2 regions of the Streptomyces sp. NPDC089915 genome follow, and region 2 is predicted to be linked to the other one. Evidence: riboswitches for the same ligand, from Rfam matches in the RefSeq annotation. Region 2 holds a riboswitch; the other holds the start of a gene.
What was found. Region 2 has a riboswitch for cobalamin ahead of AB0O29_RS01085 (CoA-acylating methylmalonate-semialdehyde dehydrogenase). Riboswitches for the same ligand answer to the same signal wherever they lie in the genome.

Region 1 (7,327 bases), on a different contig from region 2:
AGAGCGCTTCGGCGGCCGTCGGCCACCTCGGCTTCGCGATCTCCCCCGAGGCGCTGGCGCAGGCCGCCAAGGACGTGGAGGAGACCAGCCTGCTCTCCCGCACGGGCGGCGCGCCCACGTTCGCGCTCGGGATGTCGGAGATCTTCTCCTCCGTGTTCGGCGGGGCCGGGATGAAGGCGTTCTGGTACCACTTCGCCATCATGTTCGAGGCCCTGTTCATCCTGACGACGGTGGACGCGGGCACCCGCGTCGGCCGGTTCATGCTCCAGGACACCCTGGGCAACGTGCACAAGTCCTTCAAGGACATCAGCTGGAAGCCGGGCGTGTGGGTGGCCAGCGCGGTCGTCGTCGGCGGCTGGGGCTACTTCCTGTGGGTCGGCGTCAAGGACCCGCTGGGCGGCATCAACCAGCTCTTCCCGCTGTTCGGGATCGCGAACCAGCTGCTCGCCGCCGTCGCCCTGGCGGTCTGCACCACGCTGCTGGTGAAGTCCGGCCGCCTCAAGTGGGCCTGGGTCACCGGCGTCCCGCTGGCCTGGGACGTGGCCGTCACCCTCACCGCGAGCTACCAGAAGGTCTTCTCCGACGACGTGAAGATCGGCTTCTTCGCGCAGCGCGACAAGTACCAGACCGGCATCGACGCCGGGAAGGTGCTGCCGCCCGCCAAGAACATGGACGAGATGCACACCGTGGTCACCAACGCCACGGTCGACGGGGTCCTCTCGGCCCTCTTCGCCGTCCTGATCATCATCGTCCTGGTGGACGCCGCGCGGATCTGCTTCAAGGCCGCCTCCGCCCCGGACTCGGTCCGCCTCTCCGAGGTCCCGTGGTCCGAGTCGAAGATCATCGCCCCGGCGGGCCTGATCGCCACCGCCGAGGAGAAGGCCGAGCTCGCCGCGGCCGGCCTCGACGGGGGCGGCGGCCGGGTGAAGGACCCCGTCGCGTGAGCGGTGTCCGCGGGGCGCTGGCGAAGGCGCGGTACTACGTACGGGAGTTCTCCGGCGAGGCCGCGTACGACCGCTACGTCGCCCACGCCCGCTCCCACGACCCCGCGGCCGAGGTCCTGACCCGCCGCGCGTTCGAACGGGCCCGCACCGACGCCCGAGAGGCGGACCCCCGCGAGGGCTTCCGCTGCTGCTGAACGGCCACCGAGGGTCACCGAGGGCCCCGTCGTCCCCCACCGGGACGGCGGGGCCTTCGGCATGCCGGGGCCGTGGCGCACACTCGGGGGCATGGACTTCGAGATCAGGACGGCAAGGGAAGACGAGTACGGGCGGCTCGGGGAGATCACCGGGCTGGCCTACACCGGGGACGGGCTGCTCGAATCGGGCGACGGCGACCGCTACCTGAACGTGCTCCGCGACGTCGCCGGCCGGGCCGGGGACGGGGAGGTGCTCGTCGCCGTGCGCGAGGGGGTGCTCCTCGGCGGGGTGACCTTCGCCGCACCCGGGAGCCGGCTCGCGGACATCGCCGGCCCGCACGACGCCGAGTTCCGGATGCTCGCGGTGGCCGCCGAGGCCCGCGGCCAGGGGGTCGGGGAGGCCCTCGTACGGGCCTGCGTGGAACGGGCCCGGGCCCTGGAGGGGGTCACCGCGCTGGTGCTGTCCACCCAGCCGGCCATGCGCGGGGCCCAGCGGATCTACGGGCGGCTCGGGTTCACCCGTACGCCCGAACGGGACTGGTCGCCCGTCCCGGAACTGCCCCTGCTCACGTACCGACTGGAGCTGTGACGACACGCTCCGCATGCGCCCGACACAACATGTGGGGGCTACCGCATCAGGTCGCCCCCACATGTATGCTCATGGCTGCTGCCGCCGCAGGGGAATCCGGTGGGAATCCGGAACTGTCCCGCAACGGTGTGACGTACGCCCACGGGCGTATCCGCGAGTCCGAAGACCTGCCGGCAGTGCCCCCGGATCGACCGAGCCGGGGTGTCGATTCGTCCGGGCCTCGCGGTTGGGCCGGTGGACGCCATGCGGTGCCGAACGCGCTTCTGCGCGCGCCCGCATGCGCCCGCTCGCGCCCCGCTCCGCCGATGACCGGGCCGAGTGAGGGAGAGCTCCCCCGTGACCATCGCGCCCGCCGCACCGCGCGCCGAGTCCGACCACCCCGAAGCAGAAGGTCCCGGGGCCGCGCTGCTGCGGACCCTCACCGAGCTCACGGCCGACCTCCCCGACACCGACCCCGGCCGGATCGCCGCCGCCGCCCTGCGCGGCCGCAGCGCCGCCGCCGACGAGGCCGAGCTGCGCGGGCTCGCCACCGAGGCCGCGGCCGGCCTGATCTCCGAGGACCCGGCCTACTCCCGGCTCGCCGCCCGCCTGCTGACGCTGGCCGTCGCCGACGAGGCCGCCGGCCAGGGCTCGTCCTCCTTCGCCGAGTCCGTCGCCGTCGGCCACCGCGAGGGCCTGATCGCCGACCGCACCGCCGAGTTCGTCGCCGCCCACGCCGCCCGGCTGAACGCCCTGGTCGAGCACGCGCTCGCCGAGGGCGCGGACGACCGCTTCGGCTTCTTCGGCCTGCGCACCCTGCACAGCCGCTACCTGCTGCGCCACCCGATCACCCGCCAGGTGATCGAGACCCCGCAGTACTTCATGCTGCGCGTGGCCTGCGGCCTGGCAGAGGACGAGAGCGTCCGCGCCGTCGAGGAGGTGGCCTCGCTGCACCGGCTGATGAGCCGCCTCGACTACCTGCCGTCCTCCCCCACCTTGTTCAACTCGGGTACGCGGCACCCGCAGATGTCCTCCTGCTACCTCCTCGACTCCCCGCTGGACGAGCTGGACTCCATCTACGACCGCTACCACCAGGTCGCCCGCCTCTCCAAGCACGCCGGCGGCATCGGCCTGTCGTACTCCCGCATCCGCGCCCGCGGTTCGCTGATCCGCGGCACCAACGGGCACTCCAACGGCATCGTGCCGTTCCTGAAGACCCTCGACGCCTCCGTCGCCGCCGTGAACCAGGGCGGCCGCCGCAAGGGCGCCGCCGCCGTCTACCTGGAGACCTGGCACGCGGACATCGAGGAGTTCCTGGAGCTCCGCGACAACACCGGCGAGGACCAGCGCCGCACCCACAACCTGAACCTCGCCCACTGGATCCCGGACGAGTTCATGCGCCGCGTGAACGCCGACGCCGAGTGGTCGCTGTTCTCCCCGTCCGACGTCCCCGAGCTGGTCGACCTGTACGGCGACGAGTTCGACGCCGCCTACGTCAAGGCCGAGGCCTCCGGGCTCGCCAAGAAGACGATGCCGGCCCGCGACCTGTACGGCCGCATGATGCGCACCCTCGCACAGACCGGCCAGGGCTGGATGACCTTCAAGGACGCCTCCAACCGGACGGCGAACCAGACCGCGCTCCCGGGCACGGTGGTCCACTCCTCCAACCTCTGCACCGAGATCATCGAGGTCACCAACGACGGCGAGACGGCCGTCTGCAACCTCGGCTCCGTCAACCTCGGCGCGTTCGTCGCCGACGGGGACATGGACTGGGAGCGCCTGGACGAGACCGTCCGCACGGCCGTGACCTTCCTCGACCGCGTCGTGGACATCAACTTCTACCCGACCGAGCAGGCCGGCCGCTCGAACGCCAAGTGGCGTCCGGTGGGCCTGGGCGCGATGGGCCTCCAGGACGTCTTCTTCAAGCTGCGCCTGCCCTTCGACTCCGCCGCGGCCAAGGCGCTGTCCACGAAGATCGCCGAGCGGATCATGCTCGCCGCGTACGAGGCCTCCTGCGACCTCGCCGAGCGCTCCGGCCCGCTCCCGGCCTGGGCCGAGACCCGTACCGCCCAGGGCGTCCTGCACCCGGACCACTACGACACCGAGCGCCACTGGCCCGAGCGCTGGGACGCCCTGCGCGCCCGGGTCGCCGAGTCCGGCATGCGCAACTCCCTGCTCCTCGCCATCGCCCCGACGGCGACGATCGCCTCCATCGCGGGCGTGTACGAGTGCATCGAGCCGCAGGTCTCCAACCTCTTCAAGCGCGAGACCCTCAGCGGTGAGTTCCTCCAGGTCAACGGCTACCTGGTGGAGGACCTCAAGAAGCTGGGCGTGTGGGACGCGCAGACCCGCGAGGCGCTGCGCGAGTCCTCCGGCTCCGTCCAGGGCTTCGGCTGGATCCCCGAGGAGGTCCGCGAGCTGTACCGCACGGCCTGGGAGATCCCGCAGCGCGGCCTGATCGACATGGCGGCGGCCCGTACGCCGTACCTGGACCAGAGCCAGTCGCTGAACCTGTTCCTGGAGACGCCCACCATCGGCAAGCTCAGCTCGATGTACGCGTACGCCTGGAAGCAGGGCCTGAAGACCACGTACTACCTGCGCTCGCGCCCGGCGACGAAGATCGCCCGCGCGGCCTCCGGCGCGGCCGTCCCGGCTCCCGCCGCCGCCCCCACCCAGCTGCCGCAGGCCATGGACGCCGAGGCGCTGGCCTGCTCCCTTGAGAACCCCGAGTCCTGCGAGGCCTGCCAGTAATGAGCTCCACCGAGAAGAAGAACCTCCTCGACCCGGGCTTCGAGCTCACGCTCCGCCCGATGCGCTACCCGGACTTCTACGAGCGCTACCGGGACGCGATCAAGAACACCTGGACGGTGGAGGAGGTCGACCTCCACTCCGACGTCGCGGACCTGGCGAAGCTGACGCCGGCCGAGCAGCACATGATCGGCCGTCTGGTCGCGTTCTTCGCGACGGGCGACTCGATCGTCTCGAACAACCTGGTCCTGACGCTGTACAAGCACATCAACTCCCCGGAGGCGCGCCTGTACCTGTCGCGCCAGCTGTTCGAGGAGGCCGTGCACGTCCAGTTCTACCTGACGCTGCTCGACACCTACCTGCCCGACCCGGACGACCGCGCGGCCGCCTTCGACGCGGTCGAGGAGATCCCGTCGATCCGCGAGAAGGCGCAGTTCTGCTTCAAGTGGATGGACTCGGTCGAGAAGATCGAGCGGCTGGAGACGGCCGCCGACCGCCGCCGCTTCCTGCTGAACCTGATCTGCTTCGCCGCGTGCATCGAGGGCCTGTTCTTCTACGGCGCCTTCGCGTACGTGTACTGGTTCCGCTCGCGCGGCCTGCTGCACGGGCTGGCGACGGGCACCAACTGGGTGTTCCGCGACGAGACCATGCACATGAACTTCGCCTTCGAGGTCGTGGACACGGTCCGCAAGGAGGAGCCGGAGCTCTTCGACGACGCCCTCCAGCAGCAGGTCACCGACATGCTGAAGGAGGCCGTGGAGGCGGAGCTGCAGTTCGGCCGTGACCTGTGCGGTGACGGCCTGCCGGGCATGAACACCGACTCGATGCGCGAGTACCTGGAGTGCGTCGCCGACCAGCGCCTGGTGCGCCTCGGCTTCCCGCCGGTGTACGGCTCGCAGAACCCGTTCTCGTTCATGGAGCTCCAGGGCGTCCAGGAGCTGACGAACTTCTTCGAGCGCCGCCCGTCGGCCTACCAGGTGGCCGTCGAGGGCACCGTCGACCTGGACGAGGACTTCTAGTCATCCGGTCGTGTTCCACAGGAAGCAACGGCCGGTAATCGCCCACGACTTGACATTCAGGACGTGGGGGTCTGACCGTCGCTCACCGGCGGTGGTGTGATCCGGGTACGCCGCACCGCGCGACCCACGCGGACGACCCCCCACAAACGAAGGCCCCGCTCCGGGAGTGTTCCGGAGCGGGGCCTTCGTGCGGGTGCGGGGCCGGGTCAGTCGTTCGGGACGACCGGGTAGCGCGGGGTGCCCTCTTCCATCTGCCGCAGGGCGTCCTTGCGCTCGCGCTTGGAGAGGCGGTCGATGTACAGGTAGCCGTACAGGTGGTCGGTCTCGTGCTGGAGGCAGCGGGCGAAGTAGCCGGTGCCGCGGACCTTGATCGGGTTGCCCTGGGCGTCCTGGCCGGTCACCTCGGCGTAGTCCGGGCGGGCGAGGGGGGCGTAGGCGGTCGGGACGGAGAGGCAGCCCTCGTTGGAGTCGTCCAGGACCCGGCCGGCGGCCGGCAGTTCCACCAGCTTCGGGTTGATCACGTAGCCGGTGTGGCGCTTGCCGTCGTCGTCGGGGCAGTCGTAGACGAAGACCTTGGCGTCCACGCCGATCTGGTTGGCGGCCAGGCCCACGCCCTCTGCGGTCTTCTGGCTGGCGAACATGTCGTCGATCAGCTGCGCCAGCTCGTCGCCGAACTCGGTGACGTCCTTGCACTCGCGGTGCAGCACCGGGTTGCCGACCACCGTGATCGGGCGGGAGGTACCGCGCTCGCGGTGGGCGAGCTCGCGCGCCTCACAGTCCTCGGTGTCCACGACGTAGCCCTCGTCGTCGATCGGGGTCACCTGGTTCTCCTGCTGCGCCATGTCCGCCGTACGCCTTCCCTCAAGTCCGTGGTGTGCCCGTACAGCCTACGGCCCGGGGTCAGCAGACTTCTTCGAGATCCCGCCACTCCCTGCTGTCGGGGCTGTCCGCGACCCAGCCGTCGAGCAGTCCGCGCACCAGGCCGGCCGGGGCCGCGATGCCGCACTCGCGCTCGGGCACCCACAGCGCGCCGGAGCCGGCCGTGCGGTGGCCGAGCGGGCCGGGGTGGCCGGGCTCGCTGTGGTCGTGCGGGTCGAGGTGGTCGCCGTTGTTCTCGCCGCTGGGCATCGAGCTCTCCGAACAGGTCCGGCAGAGCAGCCGTACCGACGAGGACCAGTCCTCGGCGGCGAAGCCCGCGTCCGAGGCCAGCTGCTCCAGGGCGTCGCGGTCGGCCTCGGTGGCGGCCTCCAGCAGCACCACCCAGGTCGGCACCGGGGAGGGTGCCCACAGCTCGATCTCGTCGAACACCGGGTACGAGGGCCCGGCGGCCGTGACCCGCTCGCCGTGCGGGACGCCGTCGTGCAGGACGACCTCGCCCCAGCGGCGTCCCGAGGAGGGCAGCGGGATGGACAGCACCTCCATGCGGGCTGGATCGAGCCTGCGGCCCCACACGACCTCGGCCTCGCCCTCGGGCGAGAGCCGGACGGCCGCGCTGCCCAGCTCCATGCCCACCGGCTCGCCCGTCCCGGCCGTGCTGTGCGGGTCTCCGGGCACCTTCAGCCCGTACGCCTGCCAGGCCCGGCGGGCCAGCGGCCAGTCCTGGAGGGCGGTCGCGGCGATGCCCACGTTCCACCAGTCGGGGGCGCCGGTCTCACGGTCCAGCAGGGCCACGGCGCGCAGGCCGGCGGCCCGCGCCTGCTCCCAGTCGTGCCGGAACTTGTGGAGAAGGGCCAGGTTGAACCAGGACTCGGACAGCCAGGGCTCCAGGTCCGCCGCCCTGGTCAGCAGCGCACCCGCGTCCTCGTACCGACCGTCGCCGATCAGCGTGAACGCGCGGTCGGTGGCCTGCCGCCA
Region 2 (7,327 bases):
CGACGGGCACCGGGATGGGGACGTTGACGCCGACCATGCCGGCGCCCACCCGGCGGGTGAACTCGCGGGCGGTGTCCCCGTCTCGGGTGAAGATCGCCACGCCGTTGCCGTACGGATGCTCGCTCGGCAGGCGCACCGCCTCCTCGAAGTCGGCGGCCCGGACCACGCACAGGACGGGGCCGAAGATTTCCTCGCGGTAGACGCGCATCTGCGGGGAGACCCGGTCGAAGAGGGAGGCGCCGGCGAAGAAGCCGTTCTCGTGGCCGGGGAGGGTGAAGTCGCGGCCGTCGACGACGAGTTCGGCGCCCTCGTTGACGCCGATGTCGACGTAGCGGCGGACCCGGTCGAGGGCGTCGCGGCTGACCAGCGGCCCGAAGTCGGCATCCGGGTCGTCGGAGCGGCCGATCCTCAGCTTCGCGATGCGTTCCCTGAGGGCGGCGACCAGCCGGTCGGCCGTCTCCTCGCCCACGGGTACGGCGACGGAGATGGCCATGCAGCGCTCGCCCGCCGAGCCGTAACCGGCGCCGATGAGTGCGTCGACGGCCTGGTCGAGGTCGGCGTCGGGCATGACGACCATGTGGTTCTTGGCCCCGCCGAAGCACTGGGCGCGCTTGCCGTGGGCCGCGGCGGTCGCGTAGATGTGCGCGGCGATGGGCGTCGAGCCGACGAACCCCAGCGCCTGGACGCGGGGATCCTCGAGCAGGGTGTCGACGGACTCCTTGCCGCCGTTGACGACGTTGAGGACGCCCGGCGGCAGCCCGGCCTCCAGGAACAGCTCGGCGAGCCGCAGCGGTACGGAGGGGTCGCGCTCGGACGGCTTGAGGATGAAGGAATTGCCGCAGGCCAGGGCGGGTGCGGCCTGCCAGAGCGGGATCATGGCCGGGAAGTTGAACGGGGTGATCCCGGCGACCACGCCCAGCGGCGAGCGTAGCGAGTGGACGTCGATGCCGGTGCCCGCGTTGTCGGTGAACTCGCCCTTGAGCAGGTGCGGGATCCCGGCGGCGAACTCCACCACCTCCAAGCCGCGTTGCAGGTCGCCGTGGGCGTCGGCGACGGTCTTGCCGTGCTCGGCGGACAGCAGCCGGGCCAGGCTCTCGCGCTCGCCCTCGACGAGCTGGAGGAAGCGCAGCAGCACCCGAGCGCGGCGCTGCGGGTTCCACTGCCCCCAATCGGCCTGCGCCTCGGCGGCGTTGGCGATGGCCGCCTCGGTGTCGGCCCGTCCGGCCAGGGGGACGCGGGCCTGGACGGTGCCGGTGTTCGGGTCGTAGACGTCGGCGAAGAGACCGGAGGTTCCGGTGGTGTGCTTCCCGCCGATGAAATGGGTGAGTTCACGGACCATGGGTGCCTGCTCTCGTCAGGTTGGATCCGGGGATGGCACGGCGGACCGGCGGACGGCACCCCGATGGGAGTGCGCCGCTGCGGAAGGCCGTGGGGACTACGAGCGCACGGAAGTGGTGTGGGTGCGCTCCGCCGGATCACCAGGGTCGTGGGTACAAACCGGTGCCATGCGTGTCTGCTCCATCCTCGTGGACAACACGGAACATCCGCGGCCGGTATCCTGACTCCCGGATCACCGCGCGCCGCCCGCCTTCCCGACAGCCCTCGTCAGTGGCGTGTGGATGGCAGCACACTCCCCGGTCACAGTGGCGGGACCGTGCCGGTTTCTCACCGGCTTCCCTGCACCGCGGACCTTGTGCCACGAACATATAGTTGGACGTCCTAGTAAGTCCAGAGCCGCCACTCGGGCAGGCCTAGAGTCGGGGCATGCGCATCGTCTCCCTGCTTCCGGCGGCCACGGACATCGTGGTGGACCTCGGACTCGCCTCCGACCTGGTCGGACGCACCCACGAGTGCGACTGGCCGCCCGCCGAGATCGCCTCCGTACCCGTCGTCACCCGGGCCGAATTCGCCGCGGACGAGCTCAGCAGCCGGGAGATCTCCGAAGCCGTGGGCGGGGCGGCCCACTCCGGTTCCTCGCTCTACACCCTGGACTCCGAGGCGCTCGGGGCCCTGGCGCCGGACGTCCTCCTCACCCAGGACCTGTGCGACGTCTGCGCGGTGTCCTACGAGGCCGTCTCCCGAGCCGTGCGCGTGATGGACGCCGGGCCCCGGGTGCTGAGCCTGGAACCCAAGACCCTGGACGACGTCCTGGACTGCCTGGTCACCGTCGGCGATCTGCTGGGCGTACGGGAGCGGGCCGAGCGTCGGCGCACCGCACTGCGCGGCCGGCTCGACGAGGTCCGCCGGCTCACCCGGGGCAGGGCCCGGCCCCGGGTGGTCGCCGTCGAATGGCTGGACCCGCTGTGGCCCGCCGGCCACTGGGTGCCGGAGCAGATCACCGCGGCCGGCGGGGAACCGCTGCTGGCGGAGCCCGGCGAGCACACCCGGCCGATGACGTGGGAGGCGGTCCGCGAGGCCCGCCCCGACGTGGTGCTCCTCCTGCCCTGCGGCTTCCCGCTCGAGCGGACCCTGGCGGAGATCGACCTGCTCACGGCGCTGCCGGGCTGGCACGAACTGCCGGCGGTGCGGGCGGGCGAGGTGTGGGTCCTGGACGGGCCCGCGTACTTCAACCGTCCGGGCCCCCGCGTGGTCCGGGGCGCCGAGGTGCTCGCCCACGTGCTCCACGGAGTGCGTGCGGGGGACCCGGTGACCGGGGCGGAGGCCCGGCGGCTGGGCTGAGCCGGATCACCCGTGGAGGTCGAGGTCCCCGTCCCGGTCCCGGTCCCGGTCCCGGTCCCGGTCCCGGGCCACGGGGTAGGGGATGAACGTGCTGCTGTTCTCGTCGACGGTCAGGGTCCGGCCCAGGGGCGGGACGGCGCGCTGGGGGCAGTCGAGGCGTTCGCAGAGCCGGCACCCCATGCCGATGGGGGTGGCGGCGGAGGCGTTGCCGAGGTCGAGGCCGTCGGAGTAGACGAGGCGGGACGCGTGCCGGATCTCGCAGCCGAGGCCGATGGCGAAGGTCTTGCCGGGCTCGCCCCAGCCGCCCCGGTGGCGGGTGACGGCCCGGGCGGTCCACAGGTACCGCTGCCCGTCCGGCATGGCGGCGACCTGGACGTGGATGCGGCTGGGCGCGGCGAAGGCCTCGTAGACGTTCCACAGCGGGCAGGTGCCGCCCGCGCGGGAGAAGTGGAATCCGGTCGCGGACTGCCGTTTGGACATGTTCCCGGCCCGGTCCACCCGGACGAAGGAGAAGGGGACCCCGCGCAGCCTGGGGCGTTGCAGGGTGCTCAGGCGGTGGCAGACGGTCTCGTAGCCGATGCCGAAGTGGTCGGTGAGGCGTTCGATGTCGTACCGGAACTCCTCGGCCGCCGTGTGGAAGGCGCGGTACGGGAGGATCAGCGCGGCGGCGAGGTAGTTGGCGATGCCGATGCGGGCCAGGCCGTGGGCGGGGGAGCCGGGCGGGAAGTCCTCGCCGGCGAGCAGGTCCAGCTCGTCGCCGTATTCGAGCAGGGCGAGTTGGGTGGCCATGCGGAACGCCTGCTGGCCGGCGCGGAGCCGGCCGGACAGGTGCAGGACGCGTGTCCCCGCGTCGTAGTGGTGCAGCCGGTCGGAGTCCGGTGCGAGCCGGATCCCGTGGTGCCCGGTGAGGCGGTCCGACAGCACCCGGAGGACCTCTCCGGGGCGGACGCCGATCTCCCGGGCGAGGTCCTCGGCGGCGAGGTCGGTGTCGTGGAGGTAGTTCCGGCGGCGGTAGAAGAACTCGCGGATCTCCTCGTGCGGTGAGCGGGGCGCGGCCGGGCCGCCGTCCCTGCCGTCCGCGGTGTCGGCCAGCCGCTCCGCCAGGAGCTGGCCGCGCCGGCCCAGGTCCAGCAGGACGGAGGCCACCGCGGGCATCCGGGTGGCGAGCTCGGCCAGATCGGCGGGGGAGACGCGGGCCTCGGTGATCTCACCGGCCAGGGCCTCGCGCAGGTCGGCCACGAGGCGGCTGGTGTCGCGCTCCGAGAAGAAGCCCGGGTCCACGCCGAACGCCTCGGTCAGCCGCAGCAGGACGGGCACGGTGAGGGGACGGGAGTCGTGCTCCATCTGGTTGAGGTAGCTGGGGGAGATGGCCAGGACGCGGGCCAGCTCGGCCTGGCTCATCCGGCGTTCCTCGCGCAGCCGCCGGAGCCGCGCGCCCGCGTACGTCTTGCCCACCCGGTCCCCTTGCGCCTCGTCCGGCCTCGTCCGGCCTCATCAGGCCTCATCAGGCCTCAGATTACGCGGGAACCCGTCGCCTCGGACCCTTCGCAAGCTTGGCAAAAACGCCGCGGAAGATTCGCACAAGTTGGCAGCCGTACCTCATTGATGGCACTGCGTGCCGCTGCCAAAGTCGGTCGTGCGGCCCGCCGGACCTGGCGGCCCGGCAGACACGCTGGCCCCGACTCGCGCCCTGACGTCGGTGATTCAGCCGTGTAACCGGGTCGGCCTGCAGCATTGCTCAGCTCCACCCCCAGGCGGGGCCGGCGGCCGCACCTCAGAACACGGCACAGCGTGCCAACACCTTCCCCTCGGGGGCGGGGTGTTGGCAGACCGAGCGAACCATGGAGACGGTGAAGGTCATGGCAGACACCAACACGACGACGGCGGCGGCCGAACAGCTCAAGCGGCGCTGGGCCGAGGACCCGCGGTGGGCGGGCATCGAGCGGACGTACACCGCCGAGGACGTCGTCCGGCTCTCCGGCAGCGTGCGGGAGGAGCACACCCTCGCCCGGCGCGGCGCCGAGCGCCTGTGGCGACAGCTCCACGACCTCGACTACGTGCACGCCCTGGGCGCCCTGACCGGCGGCCAGGCGGTGCAGCAGGTCCGCGCCGGCCTCCAGGCGATCTACCTCTCCGGCTGGCAGGTGGCCGCCGACGCCAACCAGGCGGGCCACACCTACCCCGACCAGTCCCTGTACCCGGTCAACTCGGTTCCCCAGGTGGTCCGTCGGATCAACAACGCGCTGCTGCGCGCCGACCAGATCGCCACCGCCGAGGGCGGCACCGACACGACCGACTGGCTGGCCCCGATCGTCGCGGACGCCGAGGCCGGATTCGGCGGCCCGCTCAACGCCTTCGAGCTCACCAAGGCGATGATCGCGGCGGGCGCGGCGGGCATCCACTACGAGGACCAGCTGGCCTCCGAGAAGAAGTGCGGCCACCTCGGCGGCAAGGTCCTCGTCCCCACCGCGCAGCACATCCGCACCCTCAACGCCGCCCGCCTCGCCGCCGACATCGCCGACACCCCCACCCTGGTCATCGCCCGCACGGACGCCCTCGCCGCCACCCTGCTGACCAGCGACGTCGACGAGCGCGACGCGGAGTTCTGCACCGGCGAGCGGACCGCCGAGGGCTTCTACCACGTCCGGGGCGGCATGGCCCCCGTCATCGCCCGCGGCCTGGCCTACGCCCCGTACGCCGACCTCATCTGGGTCGAGACCGGCACCCCGGACCTGGCCCAGGCGCGCGAGTTCGCCGAGGCCATCCACGCGCGGTACCCGGACCGGATGCTGGCCTACAACTGCTCGCCCTCCTTCAACTGGAAGGCGGCCCTGGACGACGACCAGATCGCCAAGTTCCAGCGCGAACTCGGAGCCATGGGCTACAGGTTCCAGTTCATCACCCTCGCCGGATTCCACTCCCTCAACCACGGCATGTTCGACCTCGCCCGCGGCTACGCCGAACATGGCATGACCGCCTACGTCGACCTACAGGAGCGGGAGTTCGCCGCCCAGGCGCAGGGCTTCACCGCCGTCAGGCACCAGCGCGAGGTCGGCACCGGCTACTTCGACCTGGTCTCCACCGCCGTCAACCCCGCCTCCTCCACGACCGCCCTGACCGGCTCCACGGAGGAGGAGCAGTTCCACTAGCCGGCCCCTCCCGGCCGGCGCGCCGCACGTCCGTGATCCGTGGGAGCCGGACGACCGTCCCCGTCCGGCCCCGCGCAGCCCCTTCCAGGAGACCGCATGAGCACCACCACCGCCGCCACGCACCGGGTCCGGGTCCTCGCGGCACCGGGCGACCGCCACGACGAGATCCTCACCCCGGAGGCACTCGCCTTCGTCGGACGCCTCGCCGGGGCCTTCGGCGAGCGCCGCCGGCAGCTGCTCAAGGAGCGCCGCCGCCAGGCGATCCGGCTCGCCGCCGGATCCCCGCTGGACTTCCCGATCGCCACCTCCGCCGTCCGCGCCGACCCCACCTGGCGGGTGGCACCACCCGCCCCGGGCCTGGAGGACCGCCGGGTCGAGATCACCGGCCCGCCCGAGCGGCGCATGGCCGTCAACGCCCTCAACTCCGGGGCCCGCGTGTGGATGGCCGACTTCGAGGACGCCACCGCACCCACCTGGGACAACGTCATCGGCGGCCAGCTCAACCTGCTCGACGTCCTGGAGCGCCGCATCGACTTCACCACCCCCGAGGGCAAGGAGTACCGCCTCGGGCACCGGCTGCCCACCCTCGTGGTCCGCCCCCGGGGCTGGCACCTCCTCGAAGAACACCTGGAGTTCGACGGCGGGCCGGTGCCCGCCTCCCTCGTCGACTTCGGGCTGTACTTCTTCCACTGCGCGCAGCGCCAGATCGACGCCGGGCGCGGCCCGTACTTCTACCTCCCCAAGCTGGAGAACCGCTACGAGGCCCGGCTCTGGAACGACGTCTTCGTCCTCGCCCAGGACCTCCTCGGCATTCCCCGCGGCACCGTCCGCGCCACCGTCCTCATCGAGACGATCACCGCCGCCTTCGAGATGGAGGAGATCCTCCACGAGCTGCGCGAGCACTCCTCCGGCCTCAACGCGGGCCGCTGGGACTACCTCTTCAGCCTGATCAAGACCTTCGGCCACCGTACCGACTTCCAGCTCCCCGACCGCGCCCGGGTCACCATGACGGCCCCCTTCATGCGGGCCTACACCGAACTGCTCGTCCGCACCTGCCACAAGCGCGGCGCCCACGCCATCGGCGGCATGTCCGCCCACGTCCCCGGCAAGGACCCCGGGGCGGAGGACGCGGCGCTCGCCACGGTGCGCCTCGACAAGGAGCGCGAGGCCGAGGACGGCTTCGACGGCTCGTGGGTCGCCCACCCCGCCCTCGTCCCCGTTTGCCGCGAGGTGTTCGACGGAGTCCTGGGCGACCGCCCGAACCAGCTCGACCGCACCCGCGAGGACGTCCGGACCACCGCTTCGGACCTGCTCTCCGTCCGCCGCACCGCCGGCCCGCCCACCGAACAGGGCGTCCGCACCAACATCACCGTCGCCCTGAGGTACTTCGACGCCTGGCTGCGCGGCCGGGGCGCCGTGGCCCTGGGCGGGCTGATGGAGGACGCCGCCACCGCCGAGATCGCCCGCGTCCAGATCTGGCAGTGGCTGCGCCACCGGGC

Region 1: it holds a riboswitch for cobalamin, as region 2 does, so the genes downstream of both, AB0O29_RS06655 (ribonucleoside-diphosphate reductase subunit alpha) here and AB0O29_RS01085 (CoA-acylating methylmalonate-semialdehyde dehydrogenase) in region 2, are expected to answer to the same signal.

The regions. Positions count from the first base shown of each region.
Region 1 is NZ_JBFBGN010000013.1:48,082-55,408, forward strand. Features, by position in the region: gene AB0O29_RS06640 (carbon starvation CstA family protein) at 1-944, shown strand, start outside; gene AB0O29_RS06645 (YbdD/YjiX family protein) at 941-1,138, shown strand; gene AB0O29_RS06650 (GNAT family N-acetyltransferase) at 1,230-1,727, shown strand; cobalamin riboswitch at 1,783-1,917, shown strand; gene AB0O29_RS06655 (ribonucleoside-diphosphate reductase subunit alpha) at 2,064-4,457, shown strand; gene AB0O29_RS06660 (ribonucleotide-diphosphate reductase subunit beta) at 4,457-5,473, shown strand; gene def (peptide deformylase) at 5,680-6,315, opposite strand; gene AB0O29_RS06670 (hypothetical protein) at 6,374-7,327, opposite strand, start outside.
Region 2 is NZ_JBFBGN010000002.1:51,633-58,959, forward strand. Features, by position in the region: gene AB0O29_RS01085 (CoA-acylating methylmalonate-semialdehyde dehydrogenase) at 1-1,339, opposite strand, end outside; cobalamin riboswitch at 1,531-1,716, opposite strand; gene AB0O29_RS01090 (cobalamin-binding protein) at 1,765-2,679, shown strand; gene AB0O29_RS01095 (short-chain fatty acyl-CoA regulator family protein) at 2,686-4,134, opposite strand; gene aceA (isocitrate lyase) at 4,539-5,828, shown strand; gene aceB (malate synthase A) at 5,925-7,327, shown strand, end outside.